Streptosporangium becharense: one gene and its partner. The protein of the gene in region 1 binds, or shares a complex with, the protein of each later gene. Links are inferred from orthologs where the notes say so. Each region holds a gene or a part of one and is shown in the gene's direction. Other genes may lie near its edges. The genes, in order: smc and F4562_RS06265.

Region 1 (8,466 bases):
GCAAGATGTCGCGGAGCAACACTCGCTCCCGCAGGTCGCAGTGGAAGGCCGCCGCGGTTTCGCTCGTGAGCTGCCCCCAGTGCCGCTCGCCGAAGCGTCCGCACGTGGCGTGCCCGACCTGCGGCACCTACAACCGCCGTCAGGTGATCGAGCCCTCCGCCTGATCGCACTCTGACCGACGGATGCCGGCCGGGCCCCTGCCCGGCTCCGGCCGGCGTCACCGTCTTCACCCCCCTATGCGATGGCGGTCCGCCCGCGGCTGTGGTGGACGCCGGGGTTCGCGGTAGAACGCGTACCCTCCCGGCGCCCACCACGTCTTCGGGCATTTGTCATACCCCACCTTCGCCATCGCGCATTCCATGAGAGAGCGTGCGAGGAGAAGCCGTGGCCACGAGCATGAAGCCGATCGCCGTCGAGGCAGTCCAGAGTGAGCTTGAGCGCCTCCTGTCGGTGCGGATCGACTCCGCCATCCTGGAGCGGGCGCTGACCCATCGTTCCTACGCGTACGAGAACGGCGGGCTGCCCACCAACGAGCGCCTGGAGTTCCTCGGCGACTCGGTGCTGGGGCTCGTCGTCACCGACACCCTCTACCGCAACCACCCCGACCTGCCCGAGGGGCAGCTGGCCAAGCTCAGGGCGGCGGTGGTCAACATGCGGGCCCTGGCCGACGTGGCCCGCACGCTGGGCCTGGGCCGCTTCCTGCGGCTCGGCAGGGGCGAGGAGGGCACCGGCGGGCGTGACAAGTCCTCGATCCTGGCCGACACCCTTGAGGCGCTCATCGGCGCCGTCTACGTCGACAAGGGCCTGGACGAGGCGTTCCGGGTGGTCCACCTGCTCTTCGACGGGCTCATCACGCGGTCGGCCTCGCTGGGGGCCGGGCTCGACTGGAAGACCTCGCTCCAGGAGCTCACCGCGTCCGAGTCGCTCGGCGTGCCCGAGTACCACGTCGCGGAGAGCGGCCCCGACCACGCCAAGTCCTTCACCGCGGCGGTCCGCGTCGGCGGGGAGCAGTACGGCGCGGGTTCCGGCCGCTCGAAGAAGGAAGCCGAGCAGCAGGCCGCGGAGGCGGCCTGGAACCGGATCCGCCAAGACCGCGAACGGCGCGAGGCCGAGCTGGCACCCTAGAAGCCGACGCTCACGGGGAGGGGTGCATGCCCGAGCTGCCCGAGGTCGAGGTCGTACGGCGCGGCCTGGAGCGCTGGGTCTCCGGCCGGGTCGTCGCCCGCGCCGAGGTGCTCCACCCCCGGGCGATCCGGCGGCACGTCCCCGGGGCCGAGGAGTTCACCGCCAGGCTGAAGGGCCGCGCGATCGGCACGGCCGAGCGCAGGGGCAAATATCTCTGGCTGCCGCTGGACGGCTCCGACGCGATCCTGGCCCACCTCGGGATGAGCGGCCAGCTGCTGGTGGTGGAGCCCGGGACGGCACCCGAGAAACATCTGCGCGTGCGGATCGCCTTCACCGACGGCGGCCCCGAGCTGCGCTTCGTCGACCAGCGGACGTTCGGCCACGTGCTGGTGACGTCCATGGTCCACGCGGCGGGCCGGGCGGTGCCCGAGCCGATCGCGCACATCGCGGCCGACCCGTTCGAGGAGCACTTCGACGAAGGAGCCTTCGCCCGCCGCCTGCGCGCGAGGCGGACGGAGGTCAAACGGGCGCTGCTGGACCAGTCGCTGGTCAGTGGGGTCGGCAACATCTACGCCGACGAGGCGCTGTGGCGGGCCGGGCTGCACGGCTCCCGGCCCACCGGGGCGTTGACCGGGCCGCAGATCGCCGGGCTGCTGGGCGGGGCCCGCGAGGTGATGTCCGCCGCGCTGGCCGAGGGCGGCACGTCCTTCGACAGCCTGTATGTGAACGTCAACGGTGAGAGCGGTTACTTCGACCGCTCCCTGGCGGTGTACGGCAGGCGTGACGAGCCGTGCCCGCGCTGCGGCACCCCGATCGTCCGGGAGTCGTTCATGAACCGTTCCTCCTACAGTTGTCCCCGCTGCCAGCCCCGCCCGAGGAGGACGAGCTCGTGACGGACGAGGCAGAGGTGACGGATGCGACGGATGTGCGGCTGACGGCCTGGGTCCGGGGGCGGGTGCAGGGGGTGGGCTTCCGCTGGTGGACACGAGCGCGGGCGCTGGAGCTCGGTCTGGTGGGCTGGGCCCGCAACACCACCGACGGACGGGTCGAGGTCGTCGCGGAGGGCCCGCGGGCGTCGTGCACCCGGCTGCTGGCCCTCCTGCGGGGTGGGGACACGCCCGGCAGGGTGGACGGCGTCGTCGAACGCTGGAGCGACGCCAAAGGTAGTGTGCATGGTTTTGTGGAGCGCTGACCACTTCCACAAACCACCCAAAATAAGGTATATTTAGACGTCGAGAGTGCCCACTGGTGCATCCACCTGGAGCGTTCAGCTTGACCGTCTCCTTCACCGGTGCGACTCTTGATAAGAACCACGCGCACCCCTCCCGCGGCAAGAAGTGCGCGAACCAGTCTGGTCACTCAGCGTGGAGGACCCTTTACCATGGCGAAGGCTCTACTCGGCCACGTCGGCGGTCCCGACCCTCGGATGGTCTCGGAAATGCGTCGCCTCCAGCAGCGCATCCGTGATCTGGAGGGGGAGCTCATCCGGCTCCAGGCCCAGAACGACGAGCTCGCGGCGAGTGTCCGCGACGAGGCGTTCGGTCTGCAGGATCGCGAGCCGGCCCTCACCTAGAGGCCGGGGCTGCAACAACTGTCCAGGGACGCCTCATCGGGGCGTCCCTTGTCATATCGGACGTTGTCGCACATGACGTGCGAGGAAGGCCTGCTGCCGGGTGAGCATCCGCCCGCGTCGCGTTCCTCGCCCCCCTGCCGTTCCCCTTTTCCGGTCGCGTTCCTGACGCCTCCTGCCGTCCCCCCTTTCCGGTCGCGTTCCGCGTCCGCGAACCCCGTTCCCACCGTGTTCTCAGCGTGTTCCGCATCCACGGAGGGCATCCCGGCCGTGTACCGGCGGGCACCGGTGAAGGACGGTAGTCTTCCCCGGTGAACAGAGCCGCCGGTTGACCAGGCGCGCCACGTTCGGCGGCGCCGGGATCGCGGCGCGCGGACACCGGGGGATGGGGGTTTTCCGTTGTATCTCAAGACCCTCACCCTGCGCGGGTTCAAGTCTTTCGCCTCGGCCACCACACTCCGCTTCGAACCGGGCATCACCGCGGTCGTCGGCCCCAACGGTTCGGGCAAGTCCAACGTGGTCGACGCCCTGGCGTGGGTGATGGGCGAGCACAGCGCCAAGTCGCTGCGCGGCGGCAAGATGGAGGACGTCATCTTCGCCGGGACGTCCTCGCGGGCCCCGCTGGGCCGGGCCGAGGTCACCTTGACCATCGACAACTCCGACGGCATGCTCCCGATCGACTACACCGAGGTCACGATCAGCCGTCTGATGTTCCGGGCCGGTCAGAGCGAGTACGCCATCAACGGCGACACCTGCCGCCTGCTCGACATCCAGGAGCTGCTGTCCGACTCCGGCATCGGCCGGGAGATGCACGTCATCGTCGGGCAGGGTCAGCTCGACCAGGTGCTGCACGCCGGCCCCGAGGAGCGCCGGGCGTTCATCGAGGAGGCCGCGGGCGTCCTGAAGCACCGCAAGCGCAAGGAGAAGGCGCTGCGGAAGCTCGACGCCATGCAGGCCAACATGAACCGGGTCCAGGACCTCACCACCGAGCTGCGCCGCCAGCTCAAGCCGCTGGGCCGCCAGGCGGAGATCGCCCGCAGGGCCGCCGTCATCCAGGCCGACCTGCGCGACGCCCGGCTCCGGCTGCTCGCCGACGACGTGCTGACCCTGCGCACCACCCTGGAGCGCGAGATGGCCGACGAGGCGGCCGTCCTCACCCGTCGCGCCGCGGTGGAGGCCGAGCTGGAGCAGAGCCAGGTGGCGGAGGCCGAGCTGGAGGCCGCCGAGGCCGAGGCCCAGCCCCGCCTGGCCGCCGCCCAGGAGACCTTCTTCCGCCTGTCGTCGCTGCGTGAGCGGCTGCGCGGCCTGGCCGGGCTCGCCGCCGAGCGGCACCGGCACGCCACCGACACCGCGGTGGAACGCCGCGGTCGTGACCCGGAGGAGTTCGAGCGGGAGGCGGAGGAGGTCCGCGAGCAGGAACGGGTCCTGGCCGAGCTGCTGGCCCGGGAACAGGAGACGCTCGCCGCCGCGGTGGCCGGACGCGCCGAGACCGAGGCCGCACTCGCCGCCGAGGAGCGGCGGCTGGCCGCCGAGGCCAGGGCCGTGGCCGACCGGCGCGAAGGGCTGGCCAGGCTCCGGGGCCAGGTCGGTGCCGTACGCAGCCGGGTGACGGCCGCCGAGGAGGAGATCGGGCGGCTGCGGCGCTCACTGGAGGAGGCCGGGCAGCGCGCCGCGACCGCCCAGGCCGAGCACGACAGCCAGGAACTGGCCGAGCCCGCCGCCGACCCCGCCCTCGCCGAGGAGCTGGAGATCGCCCTGGAGACGGTGGAGCAGGCCCGGCAGGCCGTCGACGACGCCAGGGCCCGGGTCGAGGAGGCCAAGGCGGCCGTCTCCGGCCCGAACGCCGCGCTCGGCGCGGCGCGGGCCGCCCTGTCCGCCGCGCGCGGGGCCGACCAGGAGGCGCAGCGCCAGGTGGCGGCGCTGGAGGCCAGGTACGAGGCGCTGGAGCTGAGCCTGGCCAGGGGTGCTGATGGTGGCGCGGCCCTACTCGCCGCCGACCTGGCCGGGGTGATCGGCCCGGTGGCGACCATGCTCTCGGTGCGGCCCGGCGCCGAGGTGGCCGTCGCCGCGGTGCTCGGCGCCGCGGCCGAGGCCGTGGCCGTCGAGTCGCTGCGGAGCGCGGCCGACGCCGTCGAGTTCCTCAGGAGCACCGGCGGAGGCCGGGCCGGCATGGTCATCGCCACGGGCGGGGACGGCCCCGAGACCGGCCCGGTGCCCGTGGCCGGCGCCGAGTGGGCGGCCGACCTGGTCACCGTCCCCGCCGAGCTGCGGTCCACCCTCGCCCACCTGCTGGCCGGGGTGCTGGTCGTCGACGACCTGGGCACCGCGCGCAAGGCCGTCGAGCAGTACCCCGGGCTGCGGGCCGTCACCCGCGACGGTGACCTGCTCGGCACCCACGCCGCGCAGGGCGGCTCGGCCGGCGGCACCTCCGCCCTTCAGGTGCGGGCCGCGCTGGACGAGGCGTCCGCCGACCTCGCCGCCGCCCGGGTCGCCGCCGAGGGCACCGCCGTGGCACTGGAGGAGGCCGCCGAGGCCGAGGGGGAGGCTCAGTTCGCCGTCGAGGCCGCCCAGGCCCGGGTGGCCGAGGCGCAGACGGGTGTGCAGACCGCCCAGGCCGGGGTCAACGCGGCACAGGCGGCGCTGGACCAGGTCAGGGCCAGGCAGCGCGACGCGGACCAGCGGACCGCCGCGGCGGCCAGGCGCCTGGCACAGCTCGGCGCCGCCGCCGAGGCCGCCCGTGGCGAGTGCGAGCGTCTGGCCGGGGGCGTGCGGGCCGCGCAGGAGGCGCGTGACCGCGAGGCGGCTGGGCTGGCCGAGCTGGAGGAGCGGCTGGCCGCCGCCGTCGGCGCCGAGGAGCCGGACGGCGAGCCCACCACCGAGATCCGGGACGAGCTCGCCGAGATCTGCGCGGTGGCCCGGCAGACCGAGATGGAGGCGCGGCTGGCGGTGCGGACGGCCGAGGAGCGGGTCAAGGGCATCGCGGGCAGGGTCGAGGAACTGCTGCGCGCGGCCGAGCGGGAGCGCGAGGAGCGGGCCAGGGCCGCCGAGCTGCGGGAGCGCCGGCGTCGGCAGGCCCGTACCGCGCAGGCCGTCGTCCGGGGCGCCGAACGGGCGCTGCGCGTGCTGGAGACCTCGCTGTCCGCCGCGGCCGGGGAACGCGACGAGGCCGAGCGGGCACGCGGGCAGATCGACGCCTCGCTCAGGGCCGTCCGGCTCCGCGTCCGTGAGCTCTCCGGCGAGCTGGACAAGCTGGTCAACCGGGCACACGGCAGTGAGGTGGCCCGTACCGAGCAGCGGCTGCGCCTGGAGCAACTGGAGGCGCGCGCGGTCGAGGAGTACGGCGTCGAGCCGGCGACCCTCGTCGCCGAGTACGGCCCGGACCAGCCGGTCCTCGTGGGCGACGGCGAGCCGGTGCCCTACGACCGCGAGGAGCAGCTGAAACGGGCCAGGGCGGCCGACCGCCAGATGGCGCAGCTCGGCAAGGTCAACCCGCTCGCGCTGGAGGAGTTCGCGGCGCTGGAGGAGCGGCACGCGTTCCTCACCTCGCAGCTGGAGGACCTCAAGAAGACCCGCCGCGACCTGCTGCTGGTGGTCAAGGAGGTCGACGATCGGGTCGAGCAGGTCTTCGGCGCCGCCTTCCAGGACGTGGCCCGCGAGTTCGAGACGATCTTCTCGCGGGTCTTCCCCGGCGGTGAGGGCAGGCTGCTGCTCACCGATCCGGAGGACATGCTCACCACCGGCGTCGAGGTCGAGGCCCGGCCACCCGGCAAGAAGGTCAAGCGGCTGTCGCTGCTGTCCGGTGGCGAGCGGTCGCTGACCGCCGTGGCGTTCCTGGTCGCCATCTTCAAGGCGCGGCCGTCGCCGTTCTACGTGATGGACGAGGTCGAGGCCGCGCTCGACGACACCAACACCCAGCGCCTGCTGACCCTCTTCGAGGAACTGCGGGAGACCTCGCAGCTCATCGTCATCACCCACCAGAAGCGCACGATGGAGATCGCCGACGCCCTCTACGGGGTGTCGATGCGGGGCGACGGCGTGAGCCAGGTGATCAGCCAGCGACTGCGCGAACACGAGGCGGTCTGACCCCAGGGTGTCGGAGCATCCCGGGCCGTCTGGAAAACTGTGGTCTTGTGGAAGCCTATCTCGGCATAATCGTGATCATCGCCGCCATCGCCCTGCTGACGGTGGGCGGCATGTTCCTGCTGTTCAGGGGGGGTGGCAAGAGCGCGCCGCCGCCGGTGGCGCCGCCCAAGACGCCGACGCTCCCCGAGCAGGGGCAGACGCCGTCCCGGGGCGCGGTCCGGGACGACGAGGCGACGACCACCGTCCCGCCTCCGGCCCGGCCGGTCGAACCGGCGGTGGTCGTCCCGGAGGTCGAGGTTCCGCCGCCGTCCGCGGGCCGGATGGTGCGGCTGCGTGCCCGGCTGGCCCGGTCGCAGAGCACCCTCGGCCGGGGGCTCCTGGAGCTGCTCTCCCGTGACCGTCTCGACGACGAGACCTGGGACGAGATCGAGGAGACCCTGATCACCGCCGACGTGGGCGTCGGGCCGACCAGGGCGATGGTCGAGGAACTGCGCACCCGGGTCAAGGTGCTGGGCAGCCGGACCCCCGAGGAGGCGCGCGCGCTCCTCAAGGAGGAACTGCTCACCCAGATCGGCGCCGACATGGACCGGACCCTGCACGTCAAGCCGCACGGCGAGCGTCCGGCGGTGGTCCTCGTGGTCGGTGTCAACGGCACCGGCAAGACCACCACCACCGGCAAGCTGGCCCGCGTCCTCATCGGCGACGGGAACAAGGTGGTGCTCGGCGCGGCCGACACCTTCCGCGCCGCCGCCGCCGACCAGCTCCAGACGTGGGGAGACCGGGTCGGAGCGCAGGTCGTGCGGGGCCCCGAGGGCGGCGACCCCGCCTCGGTCGCCTTCGACGCCGTCGCCGAGGGCACGGAGGAGAAGGCCGACGTGGTGATCATCGACACCGCGGGGCGGCTGCACACCAAGACCGGCCTGATGGATGAGCTCGGCAAGGTCAAGCGCGTCGTCGAGAAGCGGGCCACGGTCGACGAGGTCCTGCTCGTGCTCGACGCCACCACGGGCCAGAACGGCATGCGCCAGGCCCAGGTGTTCGCCGAGGTCGTCAACATCACCGGTATCGCGCTGACCAAGCTCGACGGCACCGCCAAGGGTGGCATCATCATCTCGGTCCAGCGGGAGCTGGGCGTCCCGGTCAAGCTCGTCGGCCTCGGTGAGGGCCCGGACGACCTGGCCCCGTTCGACCCCGAGGTCTTCGTCGACGCGCTCCTCGGAGACTGAGCGGCCCTGCGTCGGCCCGTCGGCCCATCTCGTCCCCGCGCCGCCCGCCGAATCGGGCGGCGCGGGCCGGGGCCGGCGCAGGACGCGCGGCGCAGGCGGGGCCGGGGTCAGCGCGAGGCGTGCGGGGCGGGCCTGGCCGGGGCGTGCGGGTCAGTGTGAGCCGGGGCGTGCGGGCCGGGCCGGGACGGGCGGGTCAGTGCGGGGCGTGCCCCCGGGTGCCGATGGGGACGACCAGCGGGGTGCCCGCCACCGGGTCCTCGATGACCTTGGCGTCCAGCTCGAAGACCTCCGCCAGCAGGGCCTCGGTGAGGACCTCGGACGGGGGCCCCGCGGCCACCACCCTTCCCGCGCGCATCGCCACCAGACGGTCGGTGTAGCGGGCGGCGAGGTTCAGGTCGTGCAGGACCATCACCACGGTGCGGCCCAGCTCGCCGTGGAGCCGGCGGACCAGCTCCAGCACCT
Region 2 (10,393 bases), 3.7 Mb from region 1 along the record:
GGTGCGCTATCTGCACAGCGAGGTCGACACCCTGCGCCGCATCGAGCTGCTCCGCGAGCTGCGGATGGGCGAGTTCGACGTGCTGGTCGGCATCAACCTGCTCCGCGAGGGCCTCGACCTGCCCGAGGTGTCGCTGGTGGCCATCCTCGACGCGGACAAGGAGGGCTTCCTCCGTTCGGAGACCTCCCTGATCCAGACCATCGGCCGCGCGGCCCGTAACGTCTCCGGCCAGGTGCACATGTACGCAGACCGGATCACCCCCTCCATGGAACGGGCGATCGAGGAGACCAACCGCCGCCGGGCCAAGCAGATCGCCTACAACGAGGCCAACGGCATCGACCCGCAGCCGCTCCGCAAGAAGATCGCCGACATCCTCGACTCGCTGACCCGGGAAGACGCCGACACCGCCCAGCTCCTCGGCGGCAGCGGCCGTCAGCAGTCGCGCGGCAAGGCGCCCGTTCCCGGCTTCGCGGCCAAGCAGGTCGGCCAGCACGCCAAGGCGATCGCGGGGGAGATGCCCCGGGCCCAGCTGGAGGCGCTGGTCGAGTCGCTCACCGAGCAGATGCACCAGGCCGCGGCCGACCTCCAGTTCGAGGTCGCCGCCCGGCTCCGCGACGAGATCAAGGAACTCAAGCGGGAGGTGCGTGACATGCGGGAGGCCGGAGTCTCCTGACGGGCCTTTCCGGCCCGTTTCTGCCCCGGCCCCGCGGAAGGAACGGGCCGGGGCCGGGACTCAAGGGCCGATGAACTTCTCGAGATCCAGCTCGATGTCGACCTCGAACCCGATGTCCGTCCTCAGTCGCCCTCGGTGGATGCCGGTCGGGACATAGGCCCTGACCGAGGGTTCCAGCTCGAAGGTGTAGACGACGGGCCGATCGTCTTCCTGCTCCACACGCCAGAGGTGTTTGATCCCGGCGTCGGAATACTTGATGGGTTTGGTACTCCGATCCCGCTCGACCGACTCCGGAGAGACCACCTCGACCACAAGACGAACGTCCTCCGGCTTGAACGAGGTCGTCTTCAGGCTCGTCAGCGCCGATCTCGTGACCACCATGATGTCGGGTTCGGGCCGCTGCCGGATGCCGAGCGTCACGCTCATCTCCCGGACGACGATGAGGTTGTCCGGGGGGGTGAGCGCACGCTCAAGGAGCCGGAGCATGAGCATGTGGACGGCGGTCTGCGGAGACCTCGTGATGAGTGACCCGTCGATCAGTTCGACGTGCGGGGGCGCATCGGGAGGAAGACGATCGAGCATGTCGGCGGTCCAGCCGCCCTCCGGCCCCAGGTGGAACCACTCAGGCAAGGCGGCTGTCATCAAAGGTTCTCCTTCGGCGACACCCCGAGATATCGCTCGACGGGGTCATCATGCCACCGTCCGTGCCCGCTTCGCAGGAATGCCGCCACGGACGCGGATCGAGGCCGGGCCGGGCAGGAGCCCGGCCCGGCTTCGCCCACCGGTGGCTCCAGGCGGGGGGTGTCGGCGGGGGCGGAGCGGTCTGCGCGGGTGATCCGCTCGACCGGCTCCGGAGAGGCCGCCTCGACCGGGTGCCGGCCCGGCCGTGGATCAGTCGCGGATCAGCGCAGCTCGTCCGGCTGGGAGCGGTTGATCATCGTGCGGTTGTAGAGCTCGTCGATCTCGTCGAGCGGGTCGGGGGCCCGGCGGCGCGCCTCGATCTCCAGATTCGTGCGGTTCTGGATCTCGTCGATGTTCCCGGCCGTGTGCGCCATCTGGTCATTGCGCAGGTCGGCGCGGATCCGGGCACAGGACGTGGTCAGCTTGGCGTGGTGCTCGCGCAGGCGGCCGAGGGCGGTGTGGTCGACGTAGGCCGACACGCGCCGCTCCTGGGCGTACCGGGCGAGCTGGGCGTCCAGTTGCTCGGCGTGCGCCGAGATCTCGGCGACGAGCTGGGGGAGGTCGCCCAGGCCCCATCCGTCGCCCAGCGCGCCGTCGACGGCCTGGCGGGTCAGTGAGACCTCGCGACGCAGGTCCAGGCGCATCCGTTCGGTCTCCGCGGCGTCACCGGTGCCCATGGCCGCCATGTTGGTGGCGACACGGGTGGAGACCTTCCTGGCCTTCTTCGCTGCCTTCTTGCCGACCTTGACGAGCAGGTAGAGCCCAGCCGCTCCCAGCAGGAAGAGGAACAGCAGGATCACCAGCAGGACGATGAGCAGATCGCCGATCGGAGCCACCTCCCGACAGGGGCTGGACGAGATGCTTCGAGCATATCCCGCGTGCCCGTGTGGTCGCGGGTGCCGAAGCCGTGGGGACAAGGGGGCCGGACGGTCCGGAACCGGCCGCCGAGGGGGCCGGCGACGAAGTCCGGGGCCGTGCGGCAGAGGGGCGGGCACGGCCGTGGTGCGGGGAGGGCGGGGCCGGGCCGCGGCGGTCGCAGACAGTGAGCGCCGGCGACGGTTGTCTGGACCACGCGGTCGAGGTGCGGGGGAGGAGAAGACGGGGGTAACCGCCGGAGACGGGTCATGCCGGGCCCAGTCCGGTGGGGCGACGCCGGCGGCGGATCCGCCGGGTCGCCCACCAGGCCGACAGCGCCAGCCCCGCCACCACCACGACGACCAGGACCGGCAGGAAGACCGCCACCAGGCTGATGCCGAGTGACCCGGCGTCCTCCACCGTGCTGACCACGGGTGCGCCGACCCCGGCCGTGCCGGCGTTGACCACCGGCCTGGTGACCGACTTCATCACGTGTACGGCCAGTGCGATCCCGATGCCCAGCACCCAACCGATCCAGGGGCGGTCACTCATCCAGGACGACCCGTCCAGCCGGGCCGCGGCCTCCGTCGCGCTGAACACCACTCCGCCGGACGCCGGGCGGACGACGGTCTGGATCATGTCGTTGACGCTGTCGACCACCGGCACCTTGTCGAGCACGAACTCGGCCAGGAGCAGCACGCCGATGATGCCCAGCACCCACCCGTCGGCCAGCCAGGCGAACTCCGGCGGCAGTCGCACGTGGTCGGTGAAGTTGGCCAGCAGGCCGACCACCAGCAGCGGGATGTAGGCGTTGAGCCCCGCCGCGGTGGAGAGCCCGAGCCCGGTCAGCGCCGCGAGCATCGCACCTCCGTCGTGTCCTCTTCTCCCCCCAACGATCGCGGACCCCTCATCGATCCCGGGCCTCGCGTATTCCCGTTGCCGAACTCATGGATTCCGTAGTTCGGCGGGTTCGATCTGCCCGGCGGGTTCGATCTGCTCGTGCGGCTCGTGCGGCCCGGCGGGTTCGTGCGGCCCGGAGGGTTCGATCTGCCCGGCGGGTTCGTGCGGCCCGGAGGGCTCGGCCCCGATCGCGGCGTTGCCGCTCAGGTGGGGCGGGAGCCATCCCTGGCCGGGCGTGTAGCGGCGCACCACCTTGGCCGGGATGCCGGCGACCACGCTGTGGTCGGGAAACGTCCCGCGTACCACGGCCCCGCCCGCGACCACGCACTGCCTGCCGATCCGGGTGCCCGGCAGGATGATCGCGCCGGTGCCCAGCCACGACCCCGAACCGATCACCACGGGGTTGTTGCGCGGCCACTGGCGGCCGATCGGCGTCTCCGGGTCGTCGTAGACGTGGTTCTGGTCGGTTATGTAGACGTACGGGCCGGTGAAGACGTGGTCGCCGATGTCGATCGACTGATGGCCCACGATGTGGCTGCCCCGGCCGATCGAGCAGCTCCCGCCGATCCGCACGATCGAGTCCGGGCCCAGGTCGACCCCCGGGCCCATGCCGGCGGAGATGGAGACCCGCTCGCCGATGAGGGTGTGGTCGCCGATCTCGATCCAGGCCTCGCCGAAAATGGCTCCGGGCGGGAACGACAGACAGGCGCCCTCGCCGAGCCGCCGGAAGCGGTAACCGGCGGGGCTCGCGGGGCTGACGGCGCCGGCCCTGCGGACCGCCGCCCAGCTACGGTGGATGAGAGTGCCCACGGCGCGCCGTACCGCACCACGAAGTGACATAACGGCTCAAGTTACCGCTTGGTCGGGTTCGGCGGGAACGCGGGGCCGGATATCCGGGCACTTCACCGGCGTCGTTTGATATTCTGAGAGCCCGTGGACCTTACGGCCATTCATCAGGATGTGCCGACTGATCTGTAACGACCACGGGAGCCCCTCTTGCGTAGCGCCGCACACACCAAACATCTGTTCGTCACCGGCGGCGTCGCCTCCAGTCTTGGCAAGGGGCTGACGGCGTCGAGCCTCGGGCGCCTTCTCAAGCTGCGTGGCCTGCGCGTCACCATGCAGAAGCTCGACCCCTATCTCAACGTCGACCCGGGCACCATGAACCCGTTCCAGCACGGCGAGGTCTTCGTCACCGACGACGGCGCCGAGACCGACCTCGACGTCGGCCACTACGAGCGCTTCCTCGACACCGAGTTGCACGGTTCCGCCAACGTCACCACCGGCCAGGTCTACTCCAACGTCATCGCCAAGGAGCGCCGCGGCGAGTATCTCGGCGACACGGTCCAGGTCATCCCGCACATCACCAACGAGATCAAGGACCGGATCCGGTCCATGGCCGGTCCCGACGTCGACGTGGTCATCACCGAGGTCGGCGGCACCGTGGGCGACATCGAGTCGCTGCCCTTCCTGGAGGCGGTCCGTCAGGTCCGCCACGAGGTGGGCCGGGACAACGTCTTCTTCCTCCACGTCTCCCTCCTGCCGTACATCGGGCCGAGCGGGGAGCTGAAGACCAAGCCGACCCAGCACTCGGTCGCCGCGCTGCGCAGCATCGGCATCCAGCCCGACGCGATCGTCCTGCGCTCCGACCGGCCGGTCGGCACCTCGATCAAGCGCAAGATCAGCCTCATGTGCGACGTCGACGAGGACGCGGTGGTCTCCGCCGTCGACGCGGCGAGCATCTACGACATCCCCAAGGTCCTGCACTCCGAGGGGCTGGACGCGTACGTGGTGCGCCGCCTCGGCCTGCCCTTCCGCGACGTCGACTGGAAGGAGTGGGAGCAGCTCCTGCGCCGCGTGCACCGCCCGGCCAAGGAGGTGACGATCGCCCTCGTCGGCAAGTACATCGACCTTCCCGACGCCTACCTCTCGGTCACCGAGGCGCTACGCGCGGGCGGCTTCGCCAACGACGCCCGGGTCAACATCCGCTGGGTCAAGAGCGACGACTGCGAGACCCAGGAAGGCGCGGCCCGAGAGCTCGACGGCGTCGACGGCGTGCTCATCCCCGGCGGTTTCGGCGTGCGCGGCATCGAGGGCAAGGTCGGCGCGATCCGGCACGCGCGGGAGAACAAGGTCCCGCTGCTCGGCATCTGCCTGGGCATGCAGTGCATGGTCATCGAGGCCGCCCGCAACCTGGCCGGCGTCGACGGCGCCGGCAGCACCGAGTTCGACCCCGACGCCCCCCACCCGGTCATCTCCACCATGGCCGACCAGGAGGACGTCGTCTCCGGCGAGCGCGACATGGGCGGCACCATGCGCCTGGGTCTGTACCCCGCCAAGCTCGCCGAGGGCTCCCTGGCCCGTCAGCTGTACGGGATGGCCAAGGTCGACGAGCGCCACCGCCACCGCTACGAGGTCAACAACTCCTACCGCGACCAGCTGGAGAAGGTCGGTCTGGTCTTCTCCGGCCTGTCGCCCGACGGCCGTCTGGTCGAGTACGCCGAGCTGCCCACCGACGCGCACCCCTTCTTCATCGGCACGCAGGCTCACCCCGAGTTCCGCTCCCGGCCGACCCGCTCCCACCCGCTGTTCAAGGGCCTGATCGGTGCCGCCCTGGCCTACGCCGACGTCCGCGGCACCGTCGTCAAGGCCGGACGGGGCAAGTGAGCGCGTCCGGGGCGCGAGCCGAGGAGGCCGGGGGCGTCCCGGAGGTCCGTGACGTCCCCGAGGAGTGGAAGACCGTCTCCTCCGCCGAGCACTTCCGCGGGTACGTCATCACCGCGGTGACCGACGCCGTCGTGATGCCGGACGGGGAGGCCGTCAAGCGCGACTACGTCCGTCACCCCGGGTCGGTGGCCGTGGTGGCTCTCGACGACCGGGAGCGGGTCCTGATGATCCGTCAGTACCGCCACCCCGTCCGGCGCCTGCTGTGGGAGCTGCCCGCCGGCCTGCGCGACGTCGAGGACGAGCCCCTGCACGTCGGCGCGGCCCGCGAGCTGGCCGAGGAGGCGGGCTACCGGGCGGCCACCTGGCACACCCTCGTCGACGCGTTCACCTCGCCGGGGATGACCGACGAACGGACCCGCGTCTTCCTCGCCAGGGATCTCGAACCCCTCGCCGAGGGGGAGCTCGACTTCGTCCACCGGCACGAGGAGGCCGACATGCCGGTGGTCTGGATTCCCCTGTCCGAAGCGGTTCGGCGTGCCATGGCGGGAATGATCCACAATTCCCAAGCCGTGGCCGGTATTCTCGCCGCATACGCCGCTTCGGCGGACGGATTCGCCTCGCTGCGGCCCGCCGACGCACCGGAGGCATGACAGGAGGAGATTCTGAGCGAGACGGAGGCCGTCCTGTCCAGCTACCTCACCCACCTGGCGGTGGAGCGTGGTCTGGCGGCCAACACCCTGGCCTCCTATCGCCGTGATCTCGTCCGGTACGTGGAGTACCTGAGGCGCCGTGGCCGCGCCACCTTCCGGGAGGTGGCGCAGGACGACGTCGCCGCCTTCCTGACCGTGCTCAAGGAGGGCGACGACAAGCACCAGGCCCTCGTCGCCAGCTCGGCGGCGCGGGCCGTCTCCGCGGTGCGCGGCCTGCACCGGTTCGCGCTGAGCCGGGGCGTCTGCCCGCACGACCCGGCCCATGACGTGCGACCACCGCGCCAGCTCCGCAGGCAGCCCCGGGCGATCAGCGTCGACGAGGTGGAGCGCCTGATCGCCGCCTCCGGCCCCGACGGCGCTCCGCTGACGCTGCGCAACCGCGCGCTGCTGGAACTGCTGTACGGCACCGGCGCGCGGATCTCCGAGGCGGTGGGGCTCACCGTGGACGACGTCGACCTGACGGCCGGCGCCCAGCGGGTGCGGCTGCGCGGCAAGGGCGGACGCACCCGGCTGGTGCCTCTGGGCCGTTTCGCCAGGGACGCCATGGGCGCCTACCTGACCGGGGCCCGCCCGTGCATCGCCTCGCGGGGCCGGGGCGGGCCGGGGCTCTTCCTCAACGCCCGGGGCGGGCGGCTGACCCGCCAGGGGGCCTGGGAGGTTCTCCAGGCCGCCGCCGAGCGCGGCGGGCTGGAGGGCGTCTCGCCTCACATGTTGCGACATTCGTTCGCAACGCACCTCCTGGACGGGGGTGCGGACGTTAGGGTGGTTCAGGAACTGCTCGGCCACGCCTCGGTGACCACCACCCAGGTGTACACCCAGGTCACGGTCGACGAGCTCCGCGAGGCCTGTGTCGCCGCGCGCCCGCGCACGCGGCATTGACCTTACTTGTGTCCGGGCGTGCCGCCTTGCCGCATACGTGTTGACGCCATAGTGTCCGTCCGGACGGTCCGGTTCGAGGCCGTCAGGGAGGTTCGACTGGTGACTGTGACCACCGACGGTTCTATCCGGGGAACGACCCCCGCAAACCCCGAGAATCCCTGGGGTGACACCAAGACCGCCGGGGCCCCTCACAGTGGGGGTGTCCTCGGCCCGACCGGGCGGCCTCGCCCGGTCTTCCCCGACCCGCCCCCCCGGACCGTGCACGGGCCGGCGCGGGTCGTCGCCATGGTCAACCAGAAGGGCGGCGTCGGCAAGACGACCACCACCATCAACCTCGGCGCCGCGCTGGCGGAGGCCGGGTTGAAGGTCCTGCTGGTCGACTTCGACCCCCAGGGCGCTCTCTCGGTGGGCCTCGGGATCAACCCTCTCCAGCTCGACCTGACGGTCTACAACCTCCTCATGGAGCGGCAGATCACCGCCAGGGACGTCCTGCTGGAGACCGGCGTCGAGGGCATGGACCTGCTGCCCAGCAACATCGACCTTTCGGCGGCCGAGGTCCAGCTCGTCACCGAGGTCGCCCGCGAGCAGGTGCTGGGGAGGGTGATCAAACCCCTGCTACCCGAGTACGACGTGTGCCTGATCGACTGCCAGCCCTCCCTGGGGCTGCTCACGATCAACGCCCTGGCCTGTGCCCACGGCGTCATGGTCCCCCTGGAGTGCGAGTTCTTCGCGCTGCGCGGCGTCGCGCTGCTCATGGACACGATCATCAAGGTCCAGGAGCGCATCAACGACGAGCTGGTCATCGAGGGTCTTCTCGCCACAATGTACGACGCCCGCACCTTGCACGGCCGCGAGGTGCTGGCCCGGGTGGTGGAGGCGTTCGGCGACAAGGTCTTCCACACGGTGATCAACCGGACGGTCCGCTTCCCCGACGCGACCGTGGCCGGAGAGCCGATCACCAGCTTCGACTCCTCGTCGCTCGGCGCCAGCGCCTACCGCGAGCTCGCCCGCGAGGTCCTCGCCCGGTGGGCCGCGCTGGAGCGCTGACCGCGTCCGCCGGCGTGCCCGCCGACGCGCCTGCCGCGACCCGCGGATGCGGGACAATGGCGGGATGACCGAGACCGAGCAGCCGCAGGCCGCCGACGACACCTTCAAGGTGCACCTGGAGGTCTTCGAAGGTCCCTTCGACCTGCTGCTGGGTCTGATCTCCAAGCACAAGCTGGACATCACGGAGGTCTCCCTCAGTCAGGTCACCGACGAGTTCATCGCCTACATCCGGGCCAGAGGCCCGGAGTGGGACCTGGACCAGACGAGTCACTTCCTGCTCGTCGCGGCCACCCTTCTCGACCTGAAGGCCGCCCGGCTGCTGCCGTCCGGCGAGGTCGAGGACGAGGAGGACCTGGCTCTGCTGGAGGCGCGCGACCTGCTTTTCGCGCGTCTGTTGCAGTACCGGGCGTACAAGGAGGTCGTGAAGGTCTTCTCCACGCGGATGGCCGAGGAGGCCCTGCGGTTCCCCCGGTCGGTGCCGATGGAGGCCCCGTTCGCCGACCTGCTTCCCGAACTCGTCCTGGGCATCGGCCCGGAGCGCCTGGCGGAGATCGCCCGGCGGGCGTTCACCCCCAAGGCGCCGCCCTCGGTCTCGGTGGCCCACATCTACCAACCGCTCGCCAATGTCCGCGAGCAGGCGGCTATCCTTGTCGAGCGGCTGCGGCGCCTGCGCCGGGCGACCTTCCGGGCCCTCACCTCCGACTGCTCCGGCACCTTCGAGGTCGTCGCGCGTTTCCTGGCCGTCCTGGAGCTCTACCGGGAGGCGGCCGTCTCCTTCGAACAGGTCGAGGCCCTCGGGGAGCTGCACGTGACCTGGACCGGAAGCGACGACGGTGACGTCACCGTCGCCGATGACTACGACGAGAGCCCGAAGAGGAAAGAGCCCGCCGATGACTGACGTGGCACCCGAGCCGGACCTGCGTGCCGGGCTGGAGGCCATCCTCATGGTGGTCGACGAGCCGGTCGCCGAGGTGACCCTCGCGCAGGTGCTGGAGCGGCCCACCCAGGAGGTGGCCAGGGTGCTGCGGGAGCTGTCCGCGGAATACACCGGCGCCGGACGGGGTTTCGATCTGAGAGAGGTCGCCGGCGGCTGGCGGTTCTACACGCGGCCCGAGTGCGCGCCTCTCGTGGAGCGGTTCGTCCGCGACGGCCAGCAGGCACGGCTCACCCAGGCCGCGCTGGAGACGCTGGCCGTGGTCGCCTACCGGCAACCGGTCAGCCGGGCCCGGGTCGCGGCCATCCGCGGCGTCAACAGCGACAGTGTCATGCGCACGCTGGTGACCAGGGGGCTGGTCGAGGAGGCCGGCACCGAACCGGAGAGCCAGGCCGTCCTGTACCGGACGACCCCCTACTTCCTTGAGCGGATGGGCCTACGGGATCTCGACGAGCTTCCCGAACTGGCACCGTTCCTGCCCGACGACATGGAATCCCTAGAGGAGCAGAAGCAGTGAACAACAGGCGCAGCACCCCGTCCGGTGATGGACGCGGTCGAGGCCGTGGCGGAGCCCCGCGCGGCGGCGACCCCCGAGGGAGCGGTGGCTCCAGGGGGGCCTCGCAGTCCGGCGGCTCCCGGGGCGGTTTCCGTTCCGATGGTCCGCGTCGTGATGAGCGGGGTGGTTTCCGTTCCGACGGTCCGCGTCGTGATGAGCGGGGCGGTTTCCGTTCCGACGGTCCGCGTCGTGATGAGCGGGGCGGTTTCCGTTCCGACGGTCCGCGTCGTGACGACCGCGGCGGCTTCCGCGCCGACCGTGACGGCTCGCGCGACCGGTACGACCGCCCCGCGGGCGGCCCCCGCGGAGCTCTCCGGTCCGGTTCCGGACGTCGCGACGACCGTGACGACTTCCGGCCGCGTCAGAGCGAGCGTGACGACTCCCGGGCCGGTTTCTCCGGTCGCGGCGGACGCGACCGGTCCGGCGACGCTTTCCCGCGGGGTGACGAGCGGGATGCTCTCCGCTCCGAGCGCGGTGGTTCGCGGAGCCGG

What was found.
Region 2: the proteins of smc (region 1) and F4562_RS06265 are in contact, whole or in part, in a crystal structure (PDB 3ZGX), measured with the Bacillus subtilis proteins. The link is inferred for Streptosporangium becharense from one-to-one orthologs.

The regions. Positions count from the first base shown.
Region 1 is NZ_JACHMP010000001.1:5,144,903-5,153,368, forward strand. Bases 2,753-6,978 are described here. They hold smc (chromosome segregation protein SMC), read left to right. Parts: upstream 2,753-3,094; coding sequence 3,095-6,778; downstream 6,779-6,978. Other genes in these bases: ftsY (signal recognition particle-docking protein FtsY), read left to right, coding at 6,826-6,978. In the rest of the region: rpmF (50S ribosomal protein L32), read left to right, coding at 1-164; rnc (ribonuclease III), read left to right, coding at 397-1,125; mutM (bifunctional DNA-formamidopyrimidine glycosylase/DNA-(apurinic or apyrimidinic site) lyase), read left to right, coding at 1,152-2,018; F4562_RS22660 (acylphosphatase), read left to right, coding at 2,051-2,317; F4562_RS22665 (hypothetical protein), read left to right, coding at 2,507-2,698; more of ftsY, read left to right, coding at 6,979-8,004; F4562_RS22680 (ABC transporter ATP-binding protein), read right to left, coding at 8,198-8,466. UniProt on the Bacillus subtilis protein: Required for chromosome condensation and partitioning.
Region 2 is NZ_JACHMP010000001.1:1,465,958-1,476,350, reverse strand. What follows is about bases 7,544-10,393. They hold F4562_RS06265 (segregation and condensation protein A), read left to right. Parts: upstream 7,544-8,476; coding sequence 8,477-9,310; downstream 9,311-10,393. Other genes in these bases: scpB (SMC-Scp complex subunit ScpB), read left to right, coding at 9,303-9,863; F4562_RS06270 (ParA family protein), read left to right, coding at 7,544-8,412. Outside these bases: excinuclease ABC subunit UvrB, read left to right, coding at 1-673; F4562_RS06305 (Uma2 family endonuclease), read right to left, coding at 734-1,315; F4562_RS06300 (hypothetical protein), read right to left, coding at 1,576-2,190; F4562_RS06295 (DUF4126 domain-containing protein), read right to left, coding at 2,477-3,070; F4562_RS06290 (acyltransferase), read right to left, coding at 3,155-3,949; pyrG (CTP synthase), read left to right, coding at 4,106-5,776; F4562_RS06280 (NUDIX domain-containing protein), read left to right, coding at 5,773-6,426; F4562_RS06275 (tyrosine recombinase), read left to right, coding at 6,439-7,365; more of F4562_RS06270, read left to right, coding at 7,465-7,543. UniProt on the Bacillus subtilis protein: Participates in chromosomal partition during cell division. May act via the formation of a condensin-like complex containing Smc and ScpB that pull DNA away from mid-cell into both cell halves.